Regions from separate parts of the Nocardioides oleivorans genome, predicted to be linked through region 1. Evidence: riboswitches for the same ligand, from Rfam matches in the RefSeq annotation. Region 1 holds a riboswitch; the other holds the start of a gene.
The links. Region 1 has a riboswitch for cyclic di-AMP ahead of EUA93_RS14870 (C40 family peptidase). Riboswitches for the same ligand answer to the same signal wherever they lie in the genome.

Region 2: it holds a riboswitch for cyclic di-AMP, as region 1 does, so the genes downstream of both, EUA93_RS12855 (C40 family peptidase) here and EUA93_RS14870 (C40 family peptidase) in region 1, are expected to answer to the same signal.

What each region holds. Positions count from the first base shown of each region.
Region 1 covers NZ_SDWT01000001.1:3,102,062-3,106,565, reverse strand. The annotation lists gene EUA93_RS14875 (gluzincin family metallopeptidase) at 1-1,074, opposite strand, end outside; gene EUA93_RS14870 (C40 family peptidase) at 1,136-2,056, opposite strand; cyclic di-AMP (ydaO/yuaA leader) riboswitch at 2,140-2,303, opposite strand; gene EUA93_RS14865 (hypothetical protein) at 2,466-2,672, opposite strand; gene EUA93_RS14860 (glycosyltransferase family 87 protein) at 2,771-3,634, shown strand; gene EUA93_RS14855 (hypothetical protein) at 3,621-4,504, opposite strand, start outside.
Region 2 covers NZ_SDWT01000001.1:2,690,395-2,694,898, reverse strand. The annotation lists gene EUA93_RS12865 (TetR/AcrR family transcriptional regulator) at 1-22, shown strand, start outside; gene EUA93_RS12860 (DUF3048 domain-containing protein) at 32-1,051, opposite strand; gene EUA93_RS12855 (C40 family peptidase) at 1,146-1,730, opposite strand; cyclic di-AMP (ydaO/yuaA leader) riboswitch at 1,737-1,892, opposite strand; gene EUA93_RS12850 (SDR family NAD(P)-dependent oxidoreductase) at 2,070-2,837, opposite strand; gene EUA93_RS12845 (phosphatase PAP2 family protein) at 2,956-4,026, shown strand; gene EUA93_RS12840 (HIT family protein) at 4,037-4,450, opposite strand; gene uvrA (excinuclease ABC subunit UvrA) at 4,477-4,504, opposite strand, start outside.

The sequences.
Region 1 (4,504 bases):
GTACAGCGTCACGAGTCCCTGCTCCCCCAGCCGCTCGGCGACGATGCGGCAGGCGAGCCAGGCCTCCTCGTAGCTCGCCTGGAGGCCCGCCACCCGCGTGTCGAAGTCCGCCGCGTCCGGCAGCCGCCGCGGCTGCCCGTCGCGTCGTACGGCAGCGATCGCCCGCCCCAGGGTGGTCCGGTCGGACAGGCCGGTGTCTCGGAGCGCGACGTAGTCGGCGAAGCCCTCGAGCAGCCACGGCTCGAGCGGCGTGCGTGCCGCGTCGACAGCGAGGTGGGTCAGCTCGTGGCTCATCACCACCTGCGCACCCGCCGGGCGCAGGCCGTCGGTCACGTCGGGGTTCACGAAGACGTGGACCGGTGCGTCGTCGCCGGTCCCCTCCCCCGCGGTCGCGGTCACGCCGGCGATGGCGGCGTACGTCCCCGGGCCGGCGCCCAGCGTCTCGTCGAGGTCCGCGGCGCTGGCCGGCACCTCGACGACCGCCCGGCCGCGCCAGCCGGGCAGGACGCGGCGTACGACGTCGGCGCCGCGCCGCGCGCGGTCCGCGACGGCACGTGCCTGCGCCCGCGCGCCGTCGACCATGACGAGGACCCCCGACCCGCGCACCACCGACAGCCGGCCGCGCAGCCAGAGCGGCGTGCGCGTGCCGGCCGCACCCGCTGCCCCGAACGACGCGATGCCCAGGCCGTCACCGGCGGGTGCGAAGGTCGCGACCACGTCGGCCGACGACGGCTCGGCGTCGAACCCGCCGAGCTGCCAGGTGAGCTCGACGACGCCGGACCAGCGGCCGCCGGCGTCGACGGTGCCGACCTGGTCGACGTAGCGCGCGGTCACCCCGTCGAGGTCCAGCGTCTCGGCGTTGTCGGCGATCCCGGCGAGGACGTCGGTCGCGGTCGCGTCGTCGGGCGGCGCCAGCGCGGTCAGCGCGTCGCGGTCACGGGACCCCACGGCGGCGACGAACGACGCGAGCGCCTCGGCCGCCTCGGCGGGGCTGGCCCGGGGCGCGTCGACGGGCCGGGTGTCGACCTCGTGCCGCCCGTCGCGCGTCAGCAGGACGGCGACCAGCGCCACCACCAGGCTCAGCGAAAGGCCGGCCGCCCACAGGAGTGGACGGCCGGCCTTCGAGGACTGCTGGTCAGCCAGGGCGGACCGCGCCGACGTAGGGCATCGAGTAGAGGCCCGAGACGGTGACGCCGGCACCGGGGTTGGCGGCGTGGACGATCATGCCGTTGCCGATGTACATGCCGACGTGGCTGATCGGGCTGTAGTAGAACACCAGGTCGCCCGGCTGCAGGTCGCTCGCGGCGACGTGCGGACCGGAGCCGTACTGGGCGCTCGAGGAGTGCGGCAGCGACACGCCGGCCTGGGCCCAGGCGCGCATGGTGAGGCCGCTGCAGTCGAAGGCGCTCTCGCCCGCGGCGCCGTAGACGTAGGCGTCTCCGACCTGCGCCATGGCGTACTGGATGGCGGCGGCCGCGCGGCCGGAGGCCGGCACGTCGCTGGGCATCCGGACCGAGCTGCCGCGCGAGGCCAGGATGCGCTCGCGCTCCTCGGCCTCGAGGTCGGCGAGCAGGTCCTTGGCCTCGGCGAGCTTGTCGTCGACCGTCTGCTTGTCCGTGCTCAGCTGGTCGGTGAGGTCGGCGATCTCCTTCTCGCGGGCGTCGGTGGCCTCGCGACGGATCTCGAGTGCCTCGAGCTCGGTGTCGTAGCTGGTCAGGAGGGAGGACTGGAGGTCGTTGAAGGACGACATCGTCGACAGCGAGTCGAGGAAGGCGCCCGGGTCCTCCGAGACCACGATCTGGCCGACGGTCGAGATGCCCTCGCCCTCGAGCTGGCGCACGACGGCGTCGGAGGCCTGGTCGCGGACGACCTCGAGACGCTCGTCCTGGCGGTCCTGGTCGGCCTCGAGGCCGGACAGGTCGCTGCGGAGGTCGGCGAGGTCGAGCTCGGCGTCGTGCAGGCGCTCCTGGGCGGCCTCGGCCTCGTGGTAGAGGCGGTCGACGCGTGCCTTGACGTCCTTGATGCTGGGGTCGGCCTGCGCAGGTGTCGCAGGCACGAATGCGATGGCAGCGATGGCGACGAGACCGAGCACGGTCGCGCCAGCTCGCTTGCGGGTGTGAGCCACGGAGCGGGGGTTCTCCCTCAGGTGTCGTACGCCTACCAGGTGAGCTGACGGGTTCGGCACGACGTGTCCTACCCCTGCTCCACGCACCGCTCGCGCAGTGCGCCTCGCAGGGGATTCACCCCAGGGGGAAGTGTGGTTCCCCGGCTCATGGACCACGGTGATGCGGGGGCATGGTCCACGACTCGGCGCGACCTCCGCGCGGGCCGGGTGACCCACTTCCACGGAAGCCAGCCCACAGACTAGACGGCTGGTGGAACCCTCGCCAATCTTCGCGACAACTGGTCACCAGCTGGTATCGGCAAGATCTCGGCAAGGCGGACCGCCGCCGCGCGACCCGCCCTCACGCCGACTCGATCACCGGACCGTCCACGGGCTCGACCAGGCGCAGGGGCGGGACCAGCCCGCCCGAGGCCAGCACGTCGAGCGCCGCCATCTCCTCGTCGTCGATCATGAGCTCAGGTGGCGGTCCGAGGAGCACCGTCACCACGCAGTCGTGGCAGTGCAGGCCGCGCACCACGCAGGTGTCGCAGTCGATCCGTGTCGTCATGTCCCGAACGGTGACAGGCCCCACCGACAGTGGGGCGGCGCGACGGCGGAGAGGCGGTTCTGCGAACGCCGGCCGGCTGCTCCACCTACCCTGCCACCGTGACCGTCGGCGGCCTGCGACCCCACTTCCCCGTCGCCGTGGCGTGGCTCTACGCGATCATGCTGGTCTGGGTCACCGTGGACATCACGTCCGACGTCGGTCCCGGTCACGACGCCCATGCCTACTGGCGGGTCTGGCAGGTCCCCCGCAGCGAGGTCTACGCGACCACGCCGGGCTACCTCGACGCCTTCAACTACTCCCCGGCCTTCGCCCAGGCGATCTGGCCGCTCGCCCAGCTGCCCTGGCCGGTCTTCGGGACGTTGTGGTCGCTGGGAGCCCTGTTGGCTTTCGTCTACATGCTGAGCCCGTTGGGCTGGCGGCTCGCCCTGCCCCTGGTCCTGTGCTGCGCCCAGGAGATCGTCAGCGGCAACATCTTCTGGGTGCTGGCGCTGGTCGTGGTGGCGAGCGCCCGTCCGGGCGCAGGGCCCGCCGGCGCCTCGTGGTGGTCGGTCGTGCTGCTGACGAAGGTGACCCCGGCCCTCGGTCCCCTCTGGTACGCCCTGCGTCGCCAGTGGCCGCAGCTCGCGTGCAGCGTGGGGGCCACCCTCGTGGTCGTGGCGGTCTCGGCCGCGGTCTCGCCCGACCTGTGGCGCGACTGGACCGCCTTCCTCCTCGACAACGCGCAGGGCACGGCGGGCGTCGGGTCGACGGCTCTCGGTCCGCTGGCGGTCCGCCTGCCGATCGCCCTCGCGCTGCTCGGGTGGGGCGCCCTGACCGACCGGGTGTGGACGCTCCCGCTCGCGATGGCCCTGGCGACACCGGTGGCGGGACCGGCCGCGTTCACCATGCTGGCCGCCATCCCCCGGCTCAGGAGACCGGTCGAGCACCGGGAGCCGGTCAGGGAGCCGGTCAGGGAGTCCTGATCCGGCAGGTCCAGCCGTCCGGGCACTCGACGACCTGCAGACCGTCGATCCCGGCGACGACGTCCTCCGCCCGCGTCCCCTCCCTCGTCACCACCAGGTCGGACTGCTCGACCGCTCGGAGCATCCCGTCCTGGCCACCGAGGAAGTCGAGGTACGCCGCCTGGTCGGCGTGGCTGAACGCGTCGAGCGGGTTGCTGGCCCACAACCGGACACCCGCGACCGCCAGCGACTCCGACAGGGGCACCGGAGCCAGGACCACGACGTCGTCGCCCGAGGACCGGGCGAGGTCCGCGACCCGGTCCACGACGTCCGGCCCGGCGACGAGCACCGAGGACCCGCGCGACGCGGCCAGGGGCAGCGCCACGGCCAGCGAGGCGGCCACGGCCAGCACCATTCCGACCCGGGTGGGGGCCGGACGCTGGTCCGACCCGTCAGGGCGCTCGGCCCGGTCACTGGGGTCTCGGGGCGCCGGCGCGAGCGCCACCAGCAGGAACAGCAGCCACACGCCGTGCCTGGCCGCGCTCGCCGTCGCCAGGCACAGCCCCGCCACGGCGACGTACTCCCACAGCGGGCGGCGGGCACGCACGAACAGCACCAGCAGGAGCGCCGCGACGACCAGCATGAGCACGTCGAAGGGCGCGGAGAGCGACGGCCGGGCCCAGAGGCCCTCCGCGCGCTCGGCCGCGACATTGTCGAAGACCTGGGCGTAGTAGCGCGGCGTGTGCCAGCCCTGGGGTGTCGCGCACAACGCCGCGAGGCTGGCGATGCCGACGGCCACCGTCTCCGCCGGACGCAGCCGCAGCCGGTCGACGACGAGGTAGGCACCCAGCACGCAGGTGCCGAGGAGGGCGGCACCGTGGAGGTTCCCCC
Region 2 (4,504 bases), 410 kb from region 1:
CGGGCCCTCGACCGGGGCCTGACGCGAACTGCTACTTGGTGAAGGTGATGTTGCCGTCGACGGCCGGCACCAGCTCGACCCACACGTGGCCGGCGGGGACGGTGAGCTCGCCGTCCTTGGTGGAGAGCTGGATCGCCCCGGTCAGGCCGTCCTTCTCCCAGGTGCCGCGCACGACCCGCCCGCCGTGGAAGAGCAGTGCAGCGCCCGTGCCCTCGAACTTGGTCTCCGGCACCGGGTAGCCGGCGGGGTCGCGGTAGCCCGCGTCACCGACCTTCACGCGCATCACGAGCACGGAGTCGGCCGGGAACTGGTCGCCCTGCGCGGCGTAGGAGTTGGTGTTGACGTAGGTGCCGCCCTGGTACTGCCAGGAGGTGGAGTGGTTGCCGAAGTCGGCGGTCAGGCTCGTCGCCTTGCCGCCCTTCGGGAGGTCCGCCTCGGTGCCCCACGGCAGGTAGGCCGGCGGCTCCTCCTTCGCGTTGAGACGCTTGGAGATCTCCGCGAGGTGGGCGAACAGGTTGTAGGGCGCCGAGCGCGAGTTGTCGCGGTAGACGCCGGCGGCGCCCTCGGTGATCCACGGGATCCCGGCGGCGTTGATCCGGTTGATGGTGATCTGCGCGGCGCCGCTGGTCACCACGGTCGCTCCCTCGGGCACGATGCTGATGTCGCTTGCGCGCATCGAACGCACCGGCCCGATGTCGGCCGGGACCTGGGAGTAGTAGAACGCGGCCAGGCGGGTGTAGCCGCCCTCGACGAGCTCCTCGACGACGAGGTCCGCCGAGCCCAGGCCGACCTGCGGCGCGCTCGAGGAGGTGTTGTCGACCTTCGTCACGATCACCGGGTGCTTGGGCGCCTTGCCGGTGCGCTCGAGGCCGGTCAGGGGCCAGTACGTCGGCTCCGGCGGCGCGCTCGTCTCGGCGGTCGGCTCGGACGACGAGGCGTCACTCGGCTCCTCCTCGTCCGTGCCGCCGGCGCAGCCGGCGAGCAGGAGCGAGGCCGCGACGAGCGTGGCGACCACGGCTCGGGACGAGGAGAGGTGGGGACGGTGACGCACGGGTGGCTCCGTTCGAGCGGGGGAAACGGGGGTGTTGTCGTAAAAGTGTGGTGGCGCGCCCACCCCGATCGGGGTAGGCGCGCCACAGGCTAGGTCAGCGACGCAAGGTCCCACCGAACCACGACGACGTCCACGGCACGGCCACCTGGACCCGCTGGCCGGAGCCCGGCGAGTGGACCATGAGGGCGTGCCCGCGGACCCAGCGCAGGAACACCGCAGCGTGGTAGACGCCGCCGGAGCCGTAGAAGAACATCAGGTCGCCCGGGCGCATCGCCTCCTTCGCGATGCGCGTGGTGTAGCCGGCCTGGGCACCCGACGTGCGCGGCACGGGGAAGCCGGCGCGGCGGTAGCTGTAGTAGACGAGACCGGAGCAGTCGAAGGCGCTCGGTCCGGCGGCGCCGTAGGCGTAGGCGTCGCCGCGCTGGCGCATGGCGGTGCCGAGGGCGCCGAGGACGCGGGTGTCGAGGCGCCTGGCGGCCCGGCGCTCGCGCCTCTCTCGCTTCTTCTTGCGGTCCTTGGCCGACTGGTGGTGCTTGTCCCTGGTGGCGACCGTGGTCGAGGTCGCGTCGGCGCCGGTCGGGGCGGCAGTCGCCGGGAGGGCGGTCATCGTCGATGCGGTGAGGCCGAGTCCGGCGAGCGCGAGCGCGCCGGCTCGCGCCGTACGAGTGATCGCAGGCATGCGTGTGGTTCCTTTCCCACGCCTGTGAGGTGAGCTGTCGGGCTGGGGCTGGAAAGTGCCCCGCCACCGGTGGTGGCTTCGCCCCGAGCCGACCTGCGGCGTGCGCGGATCGGCAGTGGAACCTGTGGGTCCCCCACTCCTGCCCTCGAGCTGTCTCGGGGGACGCCCCGGCCGGGCAGGACTCGGCGTTGCCGGGGCGGTTGGGCCTCGAAGGCCGCCCAACAACGTGACAGACGGCCTCCGGGGGCGCAAACGCACCACGGCCCGGCCTCGCCGGAGGGGCGGAGCGGAGCCGTGACCTGGGTCACTCAAAGTCGAGCGATCTACTCGACTTCACGCTCAGCCGAGCTTGCGGCCCCCGTCGACGTAGAGCGTCTGGCCTGTGATGAAGGACGCATCGTCGCTGCAGAGGAACGCAGCGGCGGCGGCGATGTCCTCGGGCTGGCCGACCCGGCGGACGGGCGTGGCCTCGGCGTTGAGCCGCTGCAGCTCCTCGGGCTCCATCTTCAGCCGTCGCGCGGTCGCGTCGGTCATCTCGGTGACGATGAAGCCGGGGGCGATCGCGTTGGCGGTGATGCCGTAGGGACCGAGCTCGATGCCGAGCGTGCGGGTCAGGCCCTGGATCCCCATCTTGGCGGCGGAGTAGTTGGCCTGGCCCCGGTTGCCGAGCGCGGAGACGCTCGAGAGGTTGAGGATCTTGCCGTACTTCTGCTCCACGAACCGCGACTGCGCCGCCTTGGTCATGTTGAAGACGCCCTTGAGGTGCACCCCCATGACGAGGTCCCAGTCGTCCTCGGTCATCTTGAAGAGCAGGTTGTCGCGGGTGATCCCGGCGTTGTTGACCAGGACGTGGATGCCACCGAGCTCGTCGACCACGCGCTGCACGGCGGCCTCCGACGCCGCGGAGTCGACCACGTCGCAGCCGATGCCGACCGCCGAGGCGCCATCGGTCAGGTCGAGCCGGCCGGCGGCCTCCTGGGCGGCGGCCTCGTCGAGGTCGAGGATCGCGATCGAGGCTCCCTCGCTCGCGAAGCGCTGGGCGATGCCGAAGCCGATGCCCCGGGCGGCTCCGGTGATGACGGCGACGCGGTGGTCGAAACGACCCATCTCGATGACTCCTGACGCGTGGATGACAGTGCGACTGTCACCCTAGACCGACCGTTCCACCAGGCCCCCGCGGACGTCCCCGTGCCCGGGCGCGCGCGGACATGGCTACGGTGTGCAGGTGCGACGAGGGGAATTCAGGGCGGCCGCCGTGGTGGCCGCAGCGATGGCCCTGGCCGCAGTGCTGGTGGCGTGGGAGCACCACCTGCCCATCCGCGACCCCGACGGGGCCAACCTGCCGACGTGGTTCCGGCTCCCGGTGATCGTCGGCTCAGCCGTCGTCCTGGACATCCTCGCCCGCTGGGCGCTGCTCGCCTGGCGCTCGGGATCGCCGGGGTCGACGACCCTGCGCGTGGTGGCCGTCGAGCGGTGGACCCGCGACCAGATCCGCTTCACCCTGAGCGGGCTGGTGACCTGGTACGTCGCCTACGTGGCGTTCCGGAACCTCAAGAGCTACGTCCCCTTCGTCACCGACCGCCTCGCCGACCCCGAGCTCGCCAGGCTAGACCGGCTGCTGTGGCTCGGCCACGACCCCGCCGTCGTGCTCCACGACGTGCTCGGCACGACGTGGGCCAACTGGGTCGTGGCTGCGGTCTACCTGATCTGGATCGGGCTCGTGCCCGCCAGCCTGGCCGTGGCGCTGGTCTGGACGCGCCGGTCCGTCTACGGCGCCTGGTACGTCACCGCAATCTCGGTGGACTGGTGCCTGGGCGCGATCCTCTACTACGCGGTCCCCTCGCTCGGGCCGACGTACTCCTCCCCCGAGTGGTTCGCCTCGCTGGCGCGGACGCCCAACACCGCCGTGCGCGACACGCTCCTCTCCGACCGGATCGAGGTGCTCGCCGGGCCGTGGGACACCCACACGGTCCAGACGATCGCGGCCTTCGCCTCGCTCCACGTCGCGGTGATGGTCACCCTCTGCCTCGTGGTGGAGGCGATGCGTCTCCCGGCGATCCTGCGCGTCGTGGCCTGGGGCTTCCTCGGGCTGACGATGGTGGCCACGGTCTACCTCGGCTGGCACTTCTTCGTCGACGTCCTGGCCGGGGTCGTCGTCGGCGCGGCGGCCTTCGTGATCGCCGCGGTGGCGACCGGCAACCCGCTCCGACGCCGGGCCGAGCCCTGGACGTTCCGCGCGGCACTCGACGAGTCGACCCGCGTCGAGGTCCGTCCGCTCGACACCCAGCTCGACTGAGCCCCACCCACTAGCCGGCGAGCGCCGACCGCAGCCGTCCGGCGTGGTCCTCCGCCTCGCCGTCGGCGTACTTCGTGCGCGGCCAGAAGAAGCCCCGCAGCCCGTCGCCCTTGGTGCGCGGCACGACGTGGAGGTGGAGATGCGGCACCGACTGGCTCACGGTGTTGTTGATCGCCACGAACGAGCCCTGCGCGCCCAGCCCCTCCTTGACGGCGGTGGCCAGCCGCTGGGAGGCCCTGATGAACCCGGCTCCCAGCTCGTCGGGCAGCTCGGGCAGGGTCTCGACGTGCTCGCGCGGCACCAGCAGGACGTGCCCCTTGAACACCGGTCGGGTGTCGAGGAACGCCATGAAGTCGTCGGTCTCGAGCACGACGTGACCGGGCAGCTCGCCCGAGACGATCCGGCAGAACACGCAGTCGGCCACCGCACCAGTGTGCCCGCCGCGGACGGTCATGACTCCCCCCGGTCCGGGTGACGG